3 regions of the Anaerobiospirillum sp. NML120511 genome follow, and region 1 is predicted to be linked to each of the others. Evidence: predicted binding sites of a transcription regulator. Region 1 holds the regulator's gene; each other region holds the start of a gene.
What was found. Region 1 encodes sigma-54, which starts transcription at its own class of promoters, with help from an activator protein. Its sites were predicted from a motif close to TGGCACNGTTTTNGCTT; they were not measured.
Positions count from the first base shown of each region.

Region 1 (4,898 bases):
CCTACCACCAGACCTACAAAATCAGCGCTTATCTTCTGTGCCAGCAGGAAAGGGGTGGTATAAGGCACATATACGTATTGGGTAAACCAGAACAGTCCAATAATCAGCAAAAGACGAGCTGTCTGACTCATGATGACCTCTCGGGCGGCTGCCCTTATGAAGCATAGTTTGAAAATCCGCAGAAAATACGGCAGGTACCTGTTTTCAGGATGCCTAGACTAACAGCAAAATGGACAATAATCCATAGCGCTTATCATACCTTTCAATGACGCTTTATTCGTGGGCATGGATGCCCCCTTACGCATCAGGTAACGGACTGTGCAGGCGTAAAAATGGGGCAGCTGATGTGACGGGGCTGTGCGAGCCAGGCAGGCTATGAGTATTATGGCAGTCGCCGCTCGCCGCTCGCAAGGGGCAGTGCATGCTGGCGGAGGAGCTCTGGCTCAGGCACAGGCGCGGGCGGGGCTGTCGGCGCGGGAGGGACCTGAGTTTTAGATGGTGGGCAGAAACGAAAAAACCCGCCTGCGGCGGGTTCTTTCCTCGAATATCAGGAGGCGGGGCCTCCTGCTGTGTATAATGATGACTTTTTGCTGGTCCGGGATAGTTCCCGGATTTCCCGGCTGGGAAACTGTGGTCAGTCTCATCACCGCAGACATCGGTAACGGGAGTATCTGAGACCGTCCTGAAAGCTGGGCCTTACGGGGCCCTGGTGAATAACAGTGGTTGCTTTCCCTGAGAGGGTCTTTGGTACGCGGTACCCGGGGTGCTCAGCAGGGGGTTACTGTCTGTCCGCTTCAGGTGGTGGCGGTATGCCCCGTTTTCCTAATGTCCGGGACGGTGCCGCTTCAGCCATTACTCTGAGCCGGAACTGTGTTTATTCGTGCTTTTCCTTATACTTGACAAGCTGACGATCAACCTTGTCAATTAAGGCATCGATGGCTGCATACATGCTCTCATCTTCTGCTTCGGCGTGAAGTGTGCCACCAGCTACACTGAGATCGGCTTTTGCAATCTGTAAGAGCTTCTCTACAGTTAAGGTAACAGAGATGGAAGTGATAACATCGCCCTTGCGCTCGAGCTTGTTGAATTTGTCGGTGACATATTCATGAAGAGCGTCTGTGACCTTGAGTCCTACACCTTGGATGTTAATCTGCATATTTTGATCCTTAATCCAAACTTGTTGGATACCGAAAGTGAGGCTGACGTCCACCGCTGTTATCATGCCTGAGCATTAAATAGTCCAGAAAAGATATGGTTGGGTGCAGTATGAAAAAGGACTATCCGTAACAGTGGTTCCTACTGCTGGAAACTATCACTCAAAGCGAAGCTTTAAGGCAGTTGGTTGCCTGGTATTCTCCCGTAGTCGCAAAACTGTTTGAAAAATCATAGTCAGCGACGGTGATACCGCAGGCTAATGGGCTCGTCGTGCCCTGGGGGGTGTATTGCAACCTGTAAGTCCATATTAACCAAAATAAGCACCTTGTGTACAAATATGTTCGCAAGATTTGATGTATGTCTCAATATGGTCAAATTGCCTGAAACTTTTGACGAGGCCCGCAGCTGCGCCTTTTGGCTCTCAACTGTGCCTTTGATATGCCAGTTATACCAGCAGTGATAACAGGCTCAGACCAGGAAGTGCGCTCCCGTGTTTTCCTGCAAATACAGTGGTGCTCTCCAAAACAGAGCAGTCTGCACCAGTCCGGTCAGAGCAGGTGCCTGCCAGGCACAGCAGTCTGCATAGGGGGCAGGTGCCCATAGGGCAGAGCAGGCTTCATTGGTCATAGTATGTACCCATAGCCTTAGCCTGAGTATGAGCGCAGCGGGCAAAGCTGGTACAAGGGGTGGCAGCCGGATCAGGCAGCCACCAAAAACAAAGAGCGCCATAAAGGCGCTCTTTGTTTTTAGGATGGCAGGTCGGGATTTATACCAGACGCTTGCGCTGTGAGGATGAGCCAATACCCAGGGCCTCACGGTATTTGGCAATGGTACGGCGGGCTACGCAGAATCCTTTTTCCTTGAGCAGGCTGGCAATCTGGTTGTCCGAGTATGGACGGCGCGGATTTTCACTGCTGACAAGGGACTTGATCTCGGCACGGATAGCAGTTGAGGAGGCGGTACCGCCGCTTTCAGTGCTTACGTGGCTGGAGAAGAAGTACTTGAGCTCGAAAGTACCACGCATGGTGTACAGATATTTCTCTGTAGTCACACGGGAAATGGTGGACTCATGCATGGAGATTTCCTGGGCAATATCATTGAGCACCAGCGGCTCCATACGGTGTTCACCATAATCAAGGAAAGCCTTCTGATGGTCAACAATACAGCGGGCTACCTTAAGCAGAGTGTCATTACGCTTGGCCATACTCTGGATGAACCAGTTGGCCTCCTGCAGATTGGACTTGAAGAACTCCTTTTCGCGCTCATTGCGGGCATAGCAGGCAAGGGAGCGGTACTGCTCGTTAAGGCGCACACGTGGCAGAGCATCAGGGTTGAGAATAACGTCGTAATCTCCGTCCTTGTCCTTTACTACCAGCACATCAGGCACGATGTAATCAGCCTTTTCTCTGATGGCGGTGCGTCCCGGGCGTGGAGTCAGGGACACAATGACGTCATTGACCTTCTTTAAGACATCTTCCTTGACGCCCAGCTTGGAGCAAAGGGAGCGGTAATCGTGGTTGGACAGCAGATCAAGGTACTTGGAGACCACTTCATTGGCCATGCGTACCTCTTCGCTATGATCACGGGTCATCAGATCCTTGAGCTGAATGAGCAGACACTCCTGTACGGAGCGGGCGCCTACACCCAGAGGGTCGTAGTTCTGAATAAGCTTGAGGACGATATTGACGTCATCAATGGTGGCCTCTGGCCAGGTGACATTGATAAGAGCGAGCAGATCATCAAGGCTTTCAGTCAGATATCCTGAGTCATCAATACCGTCAATGATAACTTCAGCAATATAGCGGTCACGGCCCTTAAGCGGAGAGCAGTCGAGCTGCCAGGTCAGGTGATCGTGCAGATTGATCTGAGTTTCGCCCTCGTAGGCACCGTCATCGTCCATTACGGCACCCTTGCTGCGGGTGCGGGCGCTGTAATTGTCCTCACGGCTCAGATTATCAAGATTCTCCTGAGTGGAGGTGCTGCCCGGATCGATCTCAGGCATGGCAAGTTTGTCCGGCAGGTCACCGCCACCGGTATCAGTTACCTGGCTGTAATCGCCCATAGCTGCCAGATCAGCTGCCATATTATGGTCAGCAGATGAGAAGTCATCAAAATCGCCGCCACCATCGTGATCAGGAGCGTACTCGATGCTGCTGCTGCCACGCATGGTGCTGTCACTGCCCATAAGCTCATTTACCGAGGCAATTTCGCTCTTACCGTCATAGCCGGCCATGTCGATATCAGCACCCTGGAAGGAGGCATCGTCGTTGAACGGGTCATAGACCTCACTGTCGTTCTCCATGCGCTCACGCTCAGCCATGGCATCAAGAGACTCCAGGTTGGCATTGGCAATGGACTCGTCAATCTCCAGAAGGGGATTGGTTTCAACGGTCTGCTGAATCTCCTGACGCAGATCAAGAGTTGATAACTGCAGAAGACGGATAGCCTGCTGCAGCTGCGGTGTCATGGTTAAAGTATGGGTCTGGATTGCTCTTAACTGGAGCGAGTTTCTCAAACCGGCCATGGTTCTGATCCTATAAAGAGAAGTTCTTACCCAAGTAGACTTCCTGAACTTTCTTGTTGTTCAGTACTTCCTGTGCCGTACCCTGGGCAATAATTTCTCCAGCGTTCACTATATAAGCTTTGGCACATACGTCTAAAGTCTCGCGGACATTGTGGTCAGTGATGAGCACGCCAATGCCACGGTCTCTCAGGTGCTTGATAATATCTTTGATGTCGGAAATTGATATCGGGTCAACACCGGCAAAAGGCTCGTCCAGCAGGACGAATTTCGGGTTGGCTGCCAGGGCGCGGGCAATTTCCACGCGGCGGCGCTCGCCGCCTGACAGGGCCATACCTGAGCTCTTGCGGATATGCTCGATATGGAATTCTTCAAGCAGCTCGTCTACGCGCTTTTGCATTTCAAGACGACTCTGCTTTTTCTGCAGCTCCATTACACTGAGGAGATTCTCCTCAACGGTAAGTTTGCGAAAAATGGAGTTTTCCTGCGGCAGGTAACCAAGACCTGCCTGGGCTCTTTTGTGCATGGGCATGTGAGTGATATCGACGTCATCGATGGTCACATTGCCGTTTTCTGTAGAGATAATGCCCACAATGATGTAGAAAGAAGTGGTTTTACCGGCGCCATTTGGTCCAAGAAGACCGACAACACTGCCACTTTCGATGCTCAGACTTACATCATTGACCACCACACGGTCCTTGTAGGTTTTTTTGAGGTGATTGGCTTGAAGGAGACTCATAAACGACCTTTCTTGTAACAGGTTATGAGGCCCGCTGACCTTAGGCGGAGCGGGCTTTCAGGAAGGGTCCTTACTGTTTGTTCTTATCTCTGGAAAAATCAGCAGGTACGAAGGTACTTGAGACGCGTCCGCCCTGACTGTTGTTGTTTGATGCTCTCATTTTCTGAGTGCTGATATTATATTCGATACGCTCGCCTGTCATGCGCGACTCACCCTGCCAGATAGAGGCACGGCCGGCCAGAACAATGCGTGTTTCCTCAGGAATGTAGCTCAGCGTACTGGCGCGGGCTTTTATAACGCGTCCGTCATCCTGTTTCTGTTCAAAGGTGACCGGGTTGCCGTAAGCCACAATGGACTTGAGCGCCCCCTTGGGACTGCGTGTTACCTCTACCTTGTCTGCCTTGAGTTTGATTGAGCCCTGGGTGGCTTCCACGTCTCCGGAAAACAGCAGTTTATTGGCCTGAAGATCAGCACTCTGCTCTA
Region 1 covers NZ_JALKIK010000005.1:68,773-73,670, forward strand. Annotated here, with positions in the region: gene MXE39_RS02495 (MFS transporter) at 1-131, opposite strand, end outside; gene raiA (ribosome-associated translation inhibitor RaiA) at 875-1,156, opposite strand; gene rpoN (RNA polymerase factor sigma-54) at 1,922-3,670, opposite strand; gene lptB (LPS export ABC transporter ATP-binding protein) at 3,690-4,415, opposite strand; gene lptA (lipopolysaccharide transport periplasmic protein LptA) at 4,486-4,898, opposite strand, start outside.

Region 2 (4,898 bases), on a different contig from region 1:
ATAAGCAGAATAACGCAAACAGCTTAATCCCAGACACAGGTGAGCTGAAGTTCCAGGTAGGCGCTAATGCAGGCATTACCCTCTCCCTCGTCTGGGGCTCAGAGTTTACCTTAAGCGGTATTGGCTACCAGGCAGGTATTAAAGCTGCAGCAGATCAGCAAGGCGGCGCTAAAGGCCTTGTACAGTCAAAAGCAGAAGGTCAGAACTATATTCGCTTTGGCGTATGTACCGCCCAGATCAATACCAACACACTTGCCAATTTCGACGCCCCTATTCAGCCTGTTAACTCCAAACGTGCCGCACTTGGTGCTTTATAAAACAGAATGAAGAGAACTATTCGCAATCAGACTAATATTTCTGAAAATCAGTCTGATGCCCGCAGCCGCATAAGAGACACTGACTTCGCCTCTGAAACTGCAGCTCTAACTCAGAACAATATTATTCAGCAGGCTTCACAGACTGTTCTTGCCCAGGCAAATCAGCGACCAACTATTGCAATTAGTTTGCTGGGACAGTAAAATCACATCAGAAATATTTATTCTCTTTATTTCTCTCTCTTATTAAAGCGGGCAATTGGCCCGCTTTTTTTATTGCATCTAAGCCATTTGGAAAGCATTACTTACCTCATCAACGTCAAATACGCGTCGTAAAACGCCAGGTATTGCTGGGAATCTCACTTCGAAATGCTGATCGTAATGTTTTATTTATTGCTTATGTACTATAAATATGGCATTTATGAAGCATCTTGAGAAAATTTTAGAACGCATTTTTGGCCAGTTGGCCCGCTTGTTGCTAAATTACTTTCAACTTAATTTGAAAAAGGTCTGCCCAATAATTCCAAGGCAGACAGCCTTGGATATTGATACGACCTTAGAAGTGAGGTCAATAGTACTAAGCGATAAAGGAGATAAAAATGGCCTTATACGTTAATACAAACGTCTCGTCCATTAATGCCCAACGCAAGCTGAGCAATGCAACCCTGAGCTTAAATACCAGCTACCAGCGCCTCTCTTCAGGCCTGCGTATTAACTCTGCAAAGGACGATGCCGCCGGTCTCCAGATCTCCGACCGCCTGACCTCCCAGATCAATGGCCTCAACCAGGGTAACCGTAATACCAACGATGGTATCGCCTTGGCTCAGACCATTGAAGGTGCCCTGGACGAAACCACCAACATGCTCCAGCGCATTCGTGTGCTGGCTGTACAGTCCGCCAACGGTACCAACTCTGCAGCTGATCGTAAGGCCCTTCAGGAAGAGGTTACCCAGCTGTCAGCCGAAATCACCCGTATCGCTCGACAGACCACATTTGCAGGTCAGCTGGTACTCAACGGCCCTTACGATAAGAACAATAACAAAAACAGTCTGATCCCAAGTGTCGGTCAGAACAACCAGGGAGGCAACCTGACCTTCCAGGTAGGCGCCAATGCCGGCAATACCCTGGATCTGGTCTGGAAAGATGCCTTTACTCTTAGCGGTATCGCAGACATGGCCTCAATCAAAGGCCAGGATATTACTAATAAAGGCGCTAAAGGACTTATTAAATCAACGGCTGGTAACGTCACTGTTGTTCGCTTCGGCGTCTGCACAGCCAGTGTTGCTACCAACACTCTTGCCAACATTGATGCACTTATTCAGGCTGTTGACTCCAAGCGTGCTGCTCTTGGTGCTTTACAGAATAGAATGGAGAGCACAATTCGCAATCAGGCAAATATTTCCGAGAATCAGTCCGATGCCCGCAGCCGCATAAGAGACACAGACTTCGCCTCTGAGACCGCTGCCCTTACCCAGAATAACATCATTCAGCAGGCCTCTCAGACCGTTCTTGCTCAGGCTAATCAGCGCCCTACTATTGCGATCAACCTGCTTGGTCAGTAAACAGCACAACCGATTTATTCTTTTTACTCTCTTTCTCATCGAGGCGGGCAAAAGTCCCGCCTTTTTTACGCCTGTAATAAATTTATAGAGCATCTCAGGCAATTAAATGTCAAACTCCTGTCGTGAAATGCCAGGAATTGCCGGGAACGTTAATGACGATAATGTTTTAATTAGTATTTCCCTGCTATAGATAAGGCATTTGTAAAGCGTTATTGCATAGTTTCAGGCCGTATTACATGCATTTGGCCCGCTTGTTGCTAAATTACTTTCAACTGAATTTGAAAAAGGTCTGCCCAATAATTCCAAGGCAGACAGCCTTGGATATTGATACGACCTGCGTAGTTGAGGTCGGTAATTCTATGCGATAAAGGAGATAAAAATGGCCTTATACGTTAATACAAACGTCTCGTCCATCAATGCTCAACGCAAGCTTAGCAATGCAACCCTGAGCTTAAATACCAGCTACCAGCGCCTCTCTTCAGGCCTGCGTATTAACTCTGCAAAGGACGATGCAGCAGGTCTCCAGATCTCCGACCGCCTGACCTCACAGATCAACGGCCTCAACCAGGGTAACCGTAATACCAACGATGGTATCGCCCTGGCTCAGACCATTGAAGGCGCCCTGGACGAAACCACCAACATGCTCCAGCGCATCCGTGTGCTGGCCGTACAGTCCGCCAACGGTACCAACTCTCAGAAAGATCGTGACGCTCTTCAGGAAGAAGTAACCCAGCTGTCCGAGGAAATTACCCGTATTGCTAACCAGACAACCTTTGCTGGTCAGACCATCCTTCAGGGTAAAGGCAAGGGCCTTATTCCTAATGATGGAAAACTGGTATTCCAGGTAGGCGCTAACGCAGGTAATACCCTGTTTCTTGACTGGACATCAGCTTTTACTTTAAGTGCCATTGCATCTCAGGCAGGTATTACAGCTCAGAATGATCTTAAAGATTCAAAAGCGAAAAAAGGTTTTACAGAAAATGCTAATGGCGGCATTCGCTTTGCAATCTCAACAGCCTCTCGTGCTACCTATGTTCTTGAGAATATTGACAAGCTGATCCAGGCTGTGGATTCCAAGCGTGCCGGACTTGGTGCTTTACAGAATAGAATGGAAAGCACTATTCGTAACCAGGCAAATATTTCCGAGAATCAGTCCGATGCCCGCAGTCGCATAAGAGACACAGACTTCGCCTCTGAGACCGCTGCTCTGACTCAGAATAACATCATTCAGCAGGCCTCTCAGACCGTTCTTGCCCAGGCTAATCAGCGCCCTACTATTGCGATCAACCTGCTTGGTCAGTAAACAACACAACCGATTTATTCTTTTTACTCTCTTTCTCATCGAGGCGGGCATAAGTCCCGCCTTTTTTACGCCTGTAATATTTTTGTAAAGCGATATTGTGGCAACTTCATGTCAAATATTCACCATAAAACGCCAGGAATTGCCGGGGATATTGCTGACGATAAGGTTTTAATTATCGTTAAGTTGCTATAGATACGGCATTTATAAAGCGTTTATCATGGTTCATGGCTACATTTATGTCATCTGGCCCGCTTGTTGCTAAATTTCATTACACAGAATTTGATAAAGGTCTGCCCAATAATTCCAAGGCAGACAGGCCTTGGATATTGATACGACCTGCGTAGTTGAGGTCGGTAATTCTATGCGATAAAGGAGATAAAAATGGCCTTATACGTTAATACAAACGTCTCGTCCATCAATGCTCAACGCAAGCTGAGCAATGCAACCCTGAGCTTAAATACCAGCTACCAGCGCCTCTCTTCAGGCCTGCGTATTAACTCTGCAAAGGACGATGCAGCAGGTCTCCAGATCTCCGACCGCCTGACCTCACAGATCAATGGCCTCAACCAGGGCAACCGTAATACCAACGATGGTATCGCTCTGGCTCAGACTATTGAAGGTGCCCTGGACGAAACCACCAACATGCTCCAGCGTATCCGTGTGCTGGCTGTACAGTCCGCTAACGGCACCAACTCTCAGAAAGATCGTGACGCTCTTCAGGAAGAAGTAACACAGCTGTCCGAAGAAATTACCCGTATTGCCAACCAGACAACTTTTGCTGGTCAGACCATCCTTCAGGGTAAAGGCAAGGGTCTTATTCCAACTGACGGCAAACTGGTCTTCCAGGTAGGCGCAAACGCCGGCAACACCCTCTCTCTCGACTGGGTCTCAGCTTTTACCTTAAGTGGAATTGCTTCTCAAGCTGGTCTCAATCAAGGTGAGCTTAAGGATGCCGCTGCAAAGAAAGGCTTTACAGAAGATGGTGGTGCTATTCGTTTTGCTATCTCAACTGCATCTCGTGCTACCTACGTACTGGAGAATATTGACAAGCTGATCCAGGCTGTTGATTCTAAGCGCGCCGCACTTGGTGCTTTACAGAATAGAATGGAAAGCACTATTCGTAATCAGGCAAATATTTCTGAAAATCAGTCCGATGCCCGCAGCCGCATAAGAGACACAGACTTCGCCTCTGAGACCGCTGCCCTTACTCAGAATAACATCATTCAGCAGGCTTCTCAGACTGTTCTGTCCCAGGCTAATCAGCGCCCTAATATTGCGCTCAGCCTGCTTGGTCAGTAACTACATAAAGATTTACTCTCTTTCTCTCTTTCTCATCGAGGCGGGCCCAGTTCCCGCCTTTTTTACGTCTGTATATCTTGTTTTGTAATGCAGTTGTTGCCAGGCTAAACGGCAATTACGTGCCCCGTCAATATTATGCCAGGTCGAACCAGGCATAAATGGCAAAATTGTCCTGTAATTACTGCCACCTGTATAAAAATCTATGCTTTTTGTTTTGTACAGCGTCAATTTTTACACCTGGAGAACGTTTCTCTGGGAAAACACTCATTTAAGATTGATTATGTGTAATATTTTTTACGCTTTATAAAGCGCTTGAATATGCCTTTTATAAAGTTTTTATTGTTCATATAAAACAGCTTATATCATCACCTGGCCTGCATGTTGCTACTTATCAGGTATCAGAAGCATAAGGGTCTGCCC
Region 2 covers NZ_JALKIK010000044.1:33,114-38,011, reverse strand. Annotated here, with positions in the region: partial or broken gene MXE39_RS10650 (hypothetical protein) at 1-317, shown strand, start outside; gene MXE39_RS10645 (flagellin) at 324-518, shown strand; gene MXE39_RS10640 (flagellin) at 914-1,876, shown strand; gene MXE39_RS10635 (flagellin) at 2,256-3,179, shown strand; gene MXE39_RS10630 (flagellin) at 3,561-4,478, shown strand.
Region 2: MXE39_RS10635 (flagellin) is a predicted target of sigma-54. The motif match lies at 2,120-2,136, and genes of this name have one in related genera.

Region 3 (4,898 bases), on a different contig from region 1:
TCGGTCATGCTCCGTGCCGGAGCTGATTGCAGCCTCCATGTGCGGGCCGAGACCAGAAAGACTCTCTGCTCCACCAGTGGCTGAGCCCCATAGATAAGGGGAACAGGCAGCCCCCACATTCAGACAGTACCCGGTTTTGAGTAATGCGCATGAGCTGGACAGCAGTCATCAGGTCAACTCAAAGGGGACAGGGAGCCAGGCTTTGATCTCAAGGGCGGCTGTTTGATTGTGCTCAGAGCAATTGCCTTGCAGTGCCAATATACTGGAAATGCAGAAAGCATCAGGCGTGCTCCTCGGTCGAGCACGCCGCCAGCTGCTTTATCGGCAGACGGCCGGGGCATGATCTGCATGGCATCGCCTCTAACGAAAAAAGTATGGGGCCGGGAGTACAGTCCGAAAATCAGGACAGGGGCAATGTGGGGGCAATGTGTCTGCAGGCCCGATAGAAGCGGCTTTTGGGGCTGTTCAGGGGCCTGATTGTAAAATCTGGAAAAACTTTGAATTAAAGTGTTGACAAGGAATTTTGAAGTCTATATTATATGCACCCGTTGAGACATCACAGCAAGCAATTGCAGTGATAAACCTGCAGGGCGTCCTTAGCTCAGTTGGATAGAGCAACAGCCTTCTAAGCTGTGGGGCGAAGGTTCGACTCCTTCAGGACGCGCCAAGCGTCAACAGATTGATTTAATCTCTGGTGGCTGTAGCTCAGTTGGTAGAGTCCCGGATTGTGATTCCGGTTGTCGTGGGTTCGAGCCCCATCAGCCACCCCAGTGATTAAATTAGTCCCACTCTGCGGGAGTGGTGAAATTGGTAGACACACAAGATTTAGGTTCTTGCGCCTTAGGTGTAAGGGTTCGAGTCCCTTCTCCCGCACCATCCTAAAGCAAGAAATTCGGCAACCTTATGGTTGCTTTTTTTTCGTCTGAAGAAAATACATACATCGTGTATGTAAATAAAATCCTCATCCAGAACGCCTTATTCAGGCCATTTCACAACCACCTCCCTCCAGGGCGGCAAGCCCGTTAACTCATCTCCATCATGAGCCAGATGCTCACCTCTCCAGGCCCAGCGCCATATCTCATATCTCCCAATCCCAATACCTGGGCCATCACCACATCACTACCTCCCAATCCTGATACCTGGGCCATCACCACATCACTACCCCCCAATCCTAATGCCTGGGCTATCACCACATCGCTACCTCCAGGTGCCTGCCTCCACATCATCCAGATCTGAAAACCCTGTGATTCAGAATATGAAGTCATAATCGTGCACATGCACGGCCTATGCTGCAGCGTTCACTTCGTGTATGAAAGATAAGCCATTCATTTACGACCTATTCGCGCCAGGAAAGCACCTGTTATCGTTTTGCCAGTCTTTTAACCCCCGGCCAGCTCCACGGTCACAATAATGACGGGTGGTTGGATAAGAGGCCTGACTCTGTGACAGTGTGTAGGGGGGCACGGCGTGAGCGTACGTCGATATGAAGCTTATATATATGAGATTTTAAAAGCAGTTTAGTAGCGCATGTGTTAATTCATGTGCTTGTGGCACGTACATTGCTGATGGTGAATATATACAGGATCATGTCCCAACGTGACTATGCAATAAAACACCAGGTTAGCGGCCGTCAAAGGCCATAAAGGGAGATCGGATATGGCTCTTTACGTCAACACGAACGTCAGCTCCATCAATGCCCAGCGCAAGCTGAGCAATGCCACTCTGAGCTTAAATACCTCATACCAGAGACTGTCCTCAGGCCTGAGAATCAACTCAGCCAAGGACGACGCTGCCGGTCTGCAGATCTCCGACCGTCTGACCTCCCAGATTAACGGCCTCAACCAGGGCAACCGCAACACCAATGACGGTATCGCCCTTGCCCAGACCATCGAAGGCGCCTTGGACGAAACCACCAACATGCTCCAGCGCATCCGCGTGCTGGCTGTCCAGTCCGCCAACGGCACCAACTCTGCTTCTGACCGCAAGGCCCTCCAAGAGGAAGTCACCCAGCTCTCCCAGGAAATCAACCGTATCGCCCGCCAGACCACCTTTGCAGGTGCTACCGTAATTAATGGTGGTCGAGTTTCTGATAAGAATGGTGCTGATGCTTATCTCAATAATAAGACAAGTCTTATTCCTAGTGCTGGTAGCGCAAATGCTGGAAAGATTGTCTTCCAAGTCGGTGCTAACGCTAACGATACCCTTACTTTAAATTGGGATAAGGCATTTACAATGTCTGGACTGGCCGCAATGGCAGGTCTTGGTGCAGCTGTAAAAATTAATAATGCCCCTGTTAATGCTCAAAAGGGTATTGTTATAGACGGTAATGCTAATTCTGAAGTCCGTTGGACTATTTCTGCTGCATCATTGGCAACAGCTACTCTTGCTAACATTGATTCTGTTATCCAGGCCGTAGACTCACGTCGTGCTGAGCTTGGTGCTCTCCAAAATCGTATGGAAAGTACCATTCGTAACCAGGCTTCCATTTCTGAAAATGAGGCTGATGCCCGCAGCAGAATTCGTGACACAGACTTCGCCTCTGAGACCGCTGCTCTGACACAGAACAACATCATTCAGCAGGCTTCTCAGACTGTTTTAGCCCAGGCTAACCAGCGTCCTACCATCGCTCTGAGCCTGTTAGGTCAGTAATACAGATTTCTTCTCCCTTTATCATCAAGGCGGGTTTATCCCGCCTTTTTGCATTTATGCATATTTAAATTCGTGGCACAGGCATTGCAGCCTGACAGGTAGAATTATGCTCATGTCATGGACATGATTGATGATAAGAGAAGATTAGCAGTGGCCGAACAGGGCCATACAGGGAGATAGAATATGGCTCTTTACGTCAACACGAACGTCAGCTCCATCAATGCCCAGCGCAAGCTGAGCAATGCCACTCTGAGCTTAAATACCTCATACCAGAGACTGTCCTCAGGCCTGAGAATCAACTCAGCCAAGGACGACGCTGCCGGTCTGCAGATCTCCGACCGCCTGACCTCCCAGATTAACGGCCTCAACCAGGGCAACCGCAACACCAATGACGGCATCGCCCTTGCCCAGACCATCGAAGGCGCTCTGGACGAAACCACCAACATGCTCCAGCGCATCCGCGTGCTGGCAGTCCAGTCCGCTAACGGCACCAACTCTGAAGCAGACAGAAAAGCACTTCAGGAAGAAGTAACTCAGCTTTCCCAGGAAATCACCCGTATTGCAAATCAGACCACTTTCGCCGGTCAGGAAATCCTGCTTGGTAAGGATAAAGGCCTGATTCCAACAGACGGCAAGCTCACCTTCCAGGTAGGTGCCAACGCCGGCAACACCCTGACATTAGACTGGACTGAACCATTTACTTTAAGTGGCATCGCTGACCAGGCTGCGATTAAGTCAGCTGATCAGACCGATCAAAATGCAAAGTATGGCCTCATGAAAGATGCCAAAAATGGCAATGCAATCCGCTACACAATTTCTACTGCTTCCAGAGCAACTTATGCTTTAGAGCACATCGACAAACTGATTCAGGCAGTTGATTCCAAGCGTGCTGGACTGGGTGCTTTACAAAACAGAATGGAGAGTACCATTCGCAATCAGGCTAACATCTCTGAAAACCAGGCCGATGCCCGCAGCAGAATTCGTGACACAGACTTCGCCTCTGAGACCGCTGCTCTTACTCAGAACAACATTATTCAGCAGGCCTCACAGACTGTTCTTGCACAGGCTAACCAGCGTCCTACCATCGCACTGAGCCTGTTAGGCGGTTAACAGATTTCATTGTCTTTTATCATCGAGGCGGGGTTATCCCGCCTTTTTTGTTTGTGGATTGTGCCTGTCTGCTGGGATGCCTGCCTTGCTGCCTGTATGACTGCTTGCATGGATGGCTGTCTGCCTGCCTGCTTGCCTGGCTGTCTGCACGATTGGCTGCTTGCTGGTTTGCAAGTTGTGCTGTTGTTTGACTGAGTGTGGCCTTGTTTTGTTGAGATTTGTCGGGGCTGGTCTGTCAGGAGATGATGGTTGGGCGGGGGTGGCTGGGCTTTGGTGTTTTGCAGCTGAATTTTTGGACTGTACAGGGTAAAATGACGGATTGTCTGTCGTTTGGGGCGGGGTTTTTCTTCTGGTGGGGCTGTGTTTTTTTTGTGGCCGGACTGGATGACTGTCACTTTGCTGCTGGCGATGGACGTGGAGAGGGCTTGTGGTTTCTGGATGCGCTCCGGGAGCTGTCGGTGGTTTCTTTCCTTATTCTTTCTTTTCTTTCTTTGTTTTGTTTGGGTTTTGGGGCTGTTTTGTGTCCGGGGAGTGATTTGTCTCTGGTGAGGCATGGGGCCCGGGGCCCGGTCCTGGATGAAACGCTCGGTCAGAGCTTGACAGCTGTTGCAGGTGATTATGGCTAAAAACAAGTACGGAACTACATGGTGGGGTCAGAAGTGGCTGGATTCCCTTACCGGTATTGATAATGCCAACCGTATTCCGCGCGGTCTTACCTATGCCCGCAATGACTCGGTTTTCAATCTCAAGGTCGATCCTGACAAGGCTATGATTTCTGCCTTTGTGGTGGGCAAGTACTGCCCTTACTACAAGGTCGAACTCAAGTTTGAGCGCGTCAAGGCCGAAAAGACCCGTCAGTTCATGGATGCCGCCGCCCGCGACCTCTCCGTGGTCTCGGGCCTTGCCAACCGCAAGCTGGCTCCGCGTCTTTTTGACATTGCCACCGAACTTGGTATCAAGCTCTTCCCAACCTCATGGCATGACGTGTCCATGACCTGTACCTGCCCGGATTTTGCTGTACCGTGCAAACACATTGCCGCCGTAATTTACGTGGTCAGTGAGTTTATCGATACCAATCCTGTCATGTACTTCAACCTGCTGGGTATCGACATTATCGAAGAGCTTGAGAGCCGCGACAT
Region 3 covers NZ_JALKIK010000010.1:57,892-62,789, forward strand. Annotated here, with positions in the region: tRNA gene MXE39_RS04545 (tRNA-Arg) at 591-667, shown strand; tRNA gene MXE39_RS04550 (tRNA-His) at 695-770, shown strand; tRNA gene MXE39_RS04555 (tRNA-Leu) at 793-876, shown strand; gene MXE39_RS04560 (hypothetical protein) at 1,023-1,265, opposite strand; gene MXE39_RS04565 (flagellin) at 1,657-2,649, shown strand; gene MXE39_RS04570 (flagellin) at 2,833-3,759, shown strand; gene MXE39_RS04575 (hypothetical protein) at 4,002-4,385, shown strand; gene MXE39_RS04580 (DEAD/DEAH box helicase) at 4,378-4,898, shown strand, end outside.
Region 3: MXE39_RS04565 (flagellin) is a predicted target of sigma-54. The motif match lies at 1,549-1,565, and genes of this name have one in related genera.